Sinorhizobium fredii USDA 257: one gene and its partner. The protein of the gene in region 2 interacts with the protein of the main gene of each other region in a pairwise test. Links are inferred from orthologs where the notes say so. Each region holds a gene or a part of one and is shown on either strand. Other genes may lie near its edges.

Region 1 (3,080 bases), 3.4 Mb from region 2 along the record:
CTTCTTGGCAACCTCGCGCCCGGAAAGGCGCTCGAGCAGCAGGTCGACGGCGGTTTCGCCGATCAGTTCGGCCGGAATCTTCACCGTGGAAAGCGGCGGCCCCAGAAACTGGGCAACGGGAATGTCGTTGAAACTCGCCACGGCAATGTCCTCTGGGATGCTGAGGCCCATCTCGCGAATGGCCCGATAGGCGCCGAGCGCCATGTTGTCGTTGCAAGTAATCAGGACCTTCGGCGGATTGGGCTTCGACAACATCGCCTTGGTGAGCGCGTAGCCGCTGTCGGGTGTCATCCGCTCGACCATGCACAGAGCCGGATCGTAGAGCCCGGCCTTTACCATCCACTCGATATAGGTACGGCAACGGCGCTCCGAATGGATGTTTTCGGGTTCGTGGAAAGCATCGATCCAGCCGATGAAGCCGATCCGGCGATAGCCCATGCCGTGAACCGCTTCCAGGAGCCGGATCATTGCCATCGCGACGTCGCTCAACACGCTGTCGTCCGCATCTCCGGCCGGCGCGTAGTCGGCAAAGACGAGGTGGCGGCTGTGGCGGCGCAGCCATTCGAGCTGCTCGCCATAGTAGTGGCCGACGGCGACGACGCCCGAGGCGCCCTCGAGGATCGCCGCCTCCGGGGGGCTGCCTGTGTGGAAGACCTTGACGATTTCGCTCTTCAGTGCCTGGCACCGGCTTTCGATGCCGAGCCGCACGCCGACGTAATAGGGGTCGGCCAGTTCCTGGGCCGGCTCGAGGAAATGCACGAGGGCGAGCTTGACCCCGACGCCGACACCTTGAGCCGCCCGGCTGCGGTTGCGCGGCGTCGCGTAATTGAGCGCTTCTGCCGTCTCGATGATCGCCTGGCGCTTCTTCGTGGAGATCGACAGTGTCGGATCGTAGTTGAGAACCCGCGACACGGTCGCCGAAGAGACGCCGACGGCCGCTGCGATTTCCTTGATTGTCACCATTCCCTTAGGTCCCGCCAGTCAGCCACGTACTTCGTGCGCTGTGTTTAGTAAAATTTTATCGCGAAGATTTCAATCGCAAGCCGCAGCCAGCGTTGTAACCGATTCGCTTATCTTGGTGGTTTTCGCCGGCACGCTCGCATACATGCCGGTGGTGCGGAACTCCGTCGGGCTCGCGCCGAATACCCGGCGGAAGACCTTGGCGAAGTAGTTGGGGTCCTCGAAGCCGGACAGGATGGCCACTTCCTTGACCGGCAGGTCCGCGGTCTTGGTCAAGAGCTTCACCGCCCGCTGCAGCCGCTTCTGCAGCACGAACTCGGCGGGCGGCATGCCCTCGCTTGCCGCGAAGACGCGCGAGAAGTGGGCGCGGCTCAAGCCGGAGACGTGGGCAAGTTCTTCGACCGGCAGCGGCTTTTCGAGATTCGCCAGGATGTGGTCGATGACGTGCTGCATCTTCCGGTACTCTTCGCTGATGACCGGATGCGATCCGAAGACGTCGTCATAGAGCGTCATCGCCGCCTCATAGGCGATCGCCGAGGCGCGTCCGGGCGTTTCGCCGCCGTCAATGAGGCGGAGGCTGCAGTCGGCCAAGTGCTCGACCGTCTCCGGCTGCAGCTTCAGGACAGGGCCGGTGACGGCGAGAATGGAGCGGTGGATGCGCAGCGCCTCCTCGCCGTTCATCGAGATCCAGAAGAACTCCCAGCGCCCGCCGTCCTCCAGCCAATAGCGGTGATTGTGCGGCACGAGCAGGAGCAGCGTGTCGCCCTCACGCACGCGAAAGCTGCGCTGTTCGTAGCGCAGGTTTCCGGCGCCGCCGATCGTGTGCTGCAGCACCGTGAACGGCGTCTGGCCGCGCTTGCGCCCGTCCCAGTCGTAGCTGCCGTCGGTTCTGATTTCGTAGCCGGTGCTGGTCGGCATCGTATGCAGGCTCTGTCTTCCCCGCGGCAGCGAAACTGTCCGCATCACCGGCCCGCGGTCGATCAAATGCTGCAGCACAGAATTACCCATGAAAGCACAATCCCTCTCTAGTCGCGCTCCGGATTATACACATAATGACCACAGATCGCGCAAGACGCACGGCTAACCGGCGTTTGAAGCAAGGGTTTTCGGTGAGGACGGCCCGCCGAATGCGGCCGGATCAATTCGATGAATTGATTTTACCCTTACAGCGCGAAGATCGCCATTGCGAGGAGGCATAAACGAAAATGGGCAGCTTCAAAATCGCCATTATCGGCGCCGGCAGCGTCGGTTTCACCAAGAAGCTTTTCACCGACATCCTGTCCGTGCCGGAGCTCCGCGACGTCGAGTTCGCCTTGACGGATCTGAGCGAGCACAATCTCGGCATGATCAAGACGATCCTCGACCGGATTGTCGAGGCGAATAATCTTCCGACACGCGTCACGGCAACCACAGATCGACGCAAAGCGCTCGAAGGCGCTCGCTATATCATCAGCTGCGTCCGGGTGGGCGGCCTCGAGGCCTATGCGGACGATATCCGCATTCCGCTGAAATACGGGGTCGACCAATGCGTCGGCGACACGATCTGCGCCGGCGGCATTCTCTACGGCCAGCGCAACATTCCGGTCATCCTCGATTTCTGCAAGGACATCCGCGAGGTCGCCGAGCCCGGGGCCAAGTTCCTGAACTATGCCAACCCGATGGCGATGAACACCTGGGCGGCGATTGAATATGGAAAGGTCGACACTGTCGGTCTCTGCCACGGCGTCCAGCACGGCGCCGAGCAGATCGCCGAGATCCTCGGCGCCAAGGACGGCGAGTTCGACTATGTCTGCTCCGGCATCAACCACCAGACCTGGTTCATCGACGTCCGCCTCAACGGCCGCAAGATCGGCAAGGACGAGCTCATTGCCGCCTTCGAGGCCCATCCGGTCTTCTCCAAGCAGGAGAAGCTCAGAATCGACGTCCTGAAGCGCTTCGGCGTCTATTCGACCGAAAGCAACGGCCATCTCTCTGAATACCTGCCCTGGTACCGCAAGCGCCCTGACGAGATCACCAAATGGATCGACATGTCGGACTGGATCCATGGCGAGACCGGCGGCTACTTGCGCTATTCGACCGAGACCCGCAACTGGTTCGAGACCGAGTATCCGCGCTTCCTC
Region 2 (3,805 bases):
CTTCCCGATCCTCAGCGGCAGCGATCGAGAGATGGTCCTCGGCCTCGACGACCGGCATCTGGATTTCCGGATCGTCGTGGAGGTGCACGACGGGCCGGCCGACAGCCAGGTGATCGGCGTCACGACGCTGGTGCGCCGCAGGAACCTGTTCGGCTATTTCTATCTCGCCGCGATCACGCCCTTTCACAAGGCGATCGTTCCGGCCTTGCTCGCTCAAGTCAACGAACCGGCGCGCCGGCCGGTCAGTTGACCGGCGTGAGGGTGAAGCCCTGCTGGCGCAGGAGTTCGACAAGTCCTTCCTTGCCCGGCAAGTGCAGCGCGCCGACAGCCATGAAGACGTTGCCCTGTTTCAGGATGGGTTCAGCCCTCACCGACATGATCCGGTTGCGATCGATGATGATTCGCTGCTCGAAATCGGCGTAGCCGAGATCGCCGGGCGAGATCTTTTCGGCCACCGACCGCATCATCGGCATGATCATGCCGGTGTCGCCGGCGAGATAGAGGTCGGTCATCGTCGCCAGCACGTCGTCGATCGTCTTGCCGAGCGCGAGCGTGTCGATCAGCGCCCTTAGATGCCACTCGACGGGAAGCGAATCCATCGCGGAAAGCTGCTCGACCAGGCTTTCCAGTCCCTTCAGCGTCTTGCCCTGGCTCACTGCATCCTCGGCGAGCTTCTTGTCGAGGAACGATGCGCCCGCAGCCTTGCGGCTGAATTCGCAGGCCGGCAGGGCGACGAAGCTGGCGATCATCCAGGGCTTCATCTTGGCGACCAGCGGCAGGGGAATGCCGCGCGCCTTGAGGCCGTTTTCGAGAAGTGCTCGGTCCTTCGGCTCCAGGAAATCGTTAATCGTCCGGTTGTCGGCGAACATGGTGAGATCGGGGCGCATCATGATGGCGGCGCTCGCCTTTCTCTCGTCGATGATCTCGTCGGATTCGACGACGACGGTCCGCGATCCGGCATAGGCTTCCGCGCCGCCGGCGGGCATGGCCAGCACGCGCGGATCGGTCACATGCATGGTGCCGAGCAGGAAGGACGGCGCCAATCCTTGCCCTTCGATCCTCCAGAGCAGGCCCTTGCCGTTCGGTACGGCATCCGCCTCGCGGCGTATCGCCGCCAGACGGGCCGGATCGGACCGCTCGAGACCTGCGAGGATATTGCTGCCACCGCAGTCGTCGCCTTCCGCGGCCTCGGCCTCCGAGACGGAGAGCAAGGCTGCGAGGAGGCTTGCGGCCAACAGCACGTGCATGAGTGCGATCAGCCACGACAGGCCGTCGGCCGCCTTGGCCGCGAAATCGCGAACGGGTCTGGTCATCGTCATCATGAGTGTGACACTAAGCCCCCTCCGTCACAGCTTCCTTAACGCGCTTGGTTAACGCGCGAGCCTGGCGATTGTAGAGCCGGATGAAAAAAAGCGTGAGCGTTTTTGGATCTTGCCCCTTTTAGGCGCGCGGATGGGCTCGATCATAGATTTCCAGCAGCCGTGCCGAATCGACGCCGGTATAGACCTGCGTCGTCGAGAGACTGGCATGGCCGAGCAGTTCCTGGATGGTGCGGAGATCTCCGCCGCCGGCGAGCAGATGAGTCGCGAAGGAATGGCGCAGCGCATGCGGCGTCGCCGAATCGGGAAGGCCAAGGGCAGAGCGCAGCTTCTGCATCTCGCGCTGGATGATCGCCGGCTGCAGCTTGGCGCCGCGAGCGCCGCGGAAGAGCGGCTCTCCAGAGCCAATATGATAGGGGCAGAGTTTCCGGTAAGTCGCCACCGCCTCCATCGCCGCGGCGATCAGCGGGACGATCCGGGTCTTGCCGCCCTTGCCGGTGACGCGCAGCGACGCCGCCCCTGAAAAATCGTCGGGCGTCAGGTCGAGCGCTTCCGATATGCGCAATCCGCAGCCGTAGAGGAGGGTGAGCACGGCCGCGTTGCGGGCGACGATCCACGGCTCCTCGGCAAGCTGCGCATCCGCCGTCACGACCTTCAGGGCATCCCGATCGGTCAAGGGCTTCGGCAGCGACTTCGGCTGTTTCGGCGAGCGCACGGCACCGGCGCCGGCGGCGTTGGCAAGGCCGTTTTTCTCGAGGTAGCGCAGGAATGAGCGCAGCCCCGCAAGCCCGCGCCCAAGCGTGCGCGCGCCGGCGCCGGCCTTGCGGCGCTGGGCGAGAAAGCCGCGCAGATCGGCCGGCCTGAGCGTGCGGATATCTGCGAGCCGGGGCGGTCCGGCGAGATGCCCGGTTAGAAAGGCCAGGAATTGCCGCGTGTCCCGCTCATAGGCCTCGATCGTCTTGTCGGCCAGGCGGCGTTCTTCGGCAAGGTTTGCAAGCCACCGCTGACGCTCCGCCATCACCTCGGGATGGCCTATCACTAGAAGTTCGTTCATTGTCGGTCCGACGATCGCTCTTTGACTGTTTTCCATTGCCGAGCATGCCGCCGGGCCCTTATGTTTTCGCTAACATCCTCTTGGAATTTGTCATTCTTCGATCATATTGAATTGCGATCTTCGGTCAGCAACGGCGGATGGGACCATGGCGAGACGTGATTCGGCGAGCGCGCTGGCGCATTTTGCAGAGGCAGTTGCGCTGGTCTCGCAGGGGCGGCCCGGTCATATCGTCGACACGCTGATCGCCGAGCGCGGCCAGAAGATCGTTCGCCATCCTCTGTGGCCGGTGATGCGGCCCTTTCTCCACACCTTGCTCAACTACCGCAAGGCGATCGAGTTCGCCAATTCCGTCGCCAATATGCCGGGCTTCCAGGCTTTCGAACACTTGAGCTCGCTGCTCGATCTCGACATCCGCGTCGACAAGGCGGAGCGGATTCCGGCACGAGGTGGATTTCTCCTCGTCAGCAACCACCCGACCGGCATCGCCGACGGCATTGCGGTTTTCGATCTCTTGAAGAGCCGCCGCCCCGACATGATGTTCTTCGCCAATCGCGACGCCATCCGCGTCAATCCACGTTTCGTCGAGATGGTCATCCCCGTCGAATGGCGCGAGGAATACAAGAGCAAGCTCAAGGCGCGCGAGACTTTGCAGGTCACCAACCGGGCGATTGAGGAAGGTAAGGCAACCGTGCTCTTTCCGTCCGGTCGCATCGCCTACTGGGCCGATGGGCGCCTCAATGAACGCCCCTGGAAAAGCTCTGCCGTCGGCTTTGCCCGCAAGTACAACCTGCCGATCCTGCCGGTGCATATGAGCGCGCGCAATTCCGGACTGTTCTATTGGTTCGCCAAATGGTCGACGGAACTGCGCGACATGACGGTGTTCCATGAGCTCCTGAACAAGAAGGGCGACCTTTTCGATTTTCGCGTCGGCAATCTCATCCCTCCGGAGGCGCTTGATGGCGACCCGATGGAAGTGACCCGCTCCCTCGAGCGCCATACGGTCCTCGAGCTTGCGCGCGATAGCGACGCCGTTTTCAACGCACTGCCCCATTTTGGCTAAGCCGATTATGCAGTTTTCTGCCCGCGCTTCTGCCGAAGAAACGAAAATCGGGACCTGATGGTTCTGTGGCGCCGCCGATCGGCTAAGACTTGTCCATGCTTGCTGCGCTCGATGCTTGCCGAGAACTACCGTTCGCTGCGATCGATCCGCATGGATCTGACCGGGGTCAACCTCTTCATCGGCGAGAACGGCGTCGGCAAATCCAACCTTTACCGCGCGCTGCAGCTCGTCCAATCGGCCGTGCGCGGAAAGCTTGCCTATGAGATCGCCAAGGAGGGCGGCATGTCCTCGGCGGATGACGAGGAAGTATAGCTCGCCGGCTGCCCACTTCGCTATTTGGAAGAAATCCAAAAGTCCGGTGAAATGACAAAA

What was found. Proteins that work in one complex are often made in the same cells at the same time.
Region 1: the proteins of USDA257_RS27160 (region 2) and USDA257_RS11015 interact in binary tests that used the Escherichia coli proteins (3 or more experiments, as listed by UniProt). The link is inferred for Sinorhizobium fredii USDA 257 from one-to-one orthologs.

The regions. Positions count from the first base shown.
Region 1 is NC_018000.1:2,382,734-2,385,813, forward strand. What follows is about bases 1-2,971. They hold USDA257_RS11015 (AraC family transcriptional regulator), read right to left. Parts: upstream 1,969-2,971; coding sequence 1,033-1,968; downstream 1-1,032. Other genes in these bases: USDA257_RS11010 (LacI family DNA-binding transcriptional regulator), read right to left, coding at 1-963; USDA257_RS11020 (alpha-glucosidase/alpha-galactosidase), read left to right, coding at 2,166-2,971. Also shown: more of USDA257_RS11020, read left to right, coding at 2,972-3,080. UniProt on the Escherichia coli protein: Transcription factor that regulates the expression of several genes involved in the transport and metabolism of L-arabinose. Functions both as a positive and a negative regulator.
Region 2 is NC_018000.1:5,781,556-5,785,360, reverse strand. The notes cover bases 408-3,354. They hold USDA257_RS27160 (tyrosine recombinase XerC), read right to left. Parts: upstream 2,374-3,354; coding sequence 1,441-2,373; downstream 408-1,440. Other genes in these bases: USDA257_RS27155 (GNAT family N-acetyltransferase), read left to right, coding at 2,519-3,354; USDA257_RS27165 (TraB/GumN family protein), read right to left, coding at 408-1,322. Also shown: USDA257_RS27170 (DUF2867 domain-containing protein), read left to right, coding at 1-250; more of USDA257_RS27165, read right to left, coding at 243-407; more of USDA257_RS27155, read left to right, coding at 3,355-3,433. UniProt on the Escherichia coli protein: Site-specific tyrosine recombinase, which acts by catalyzing the cutting and rejoining of the recombining DNA molecules.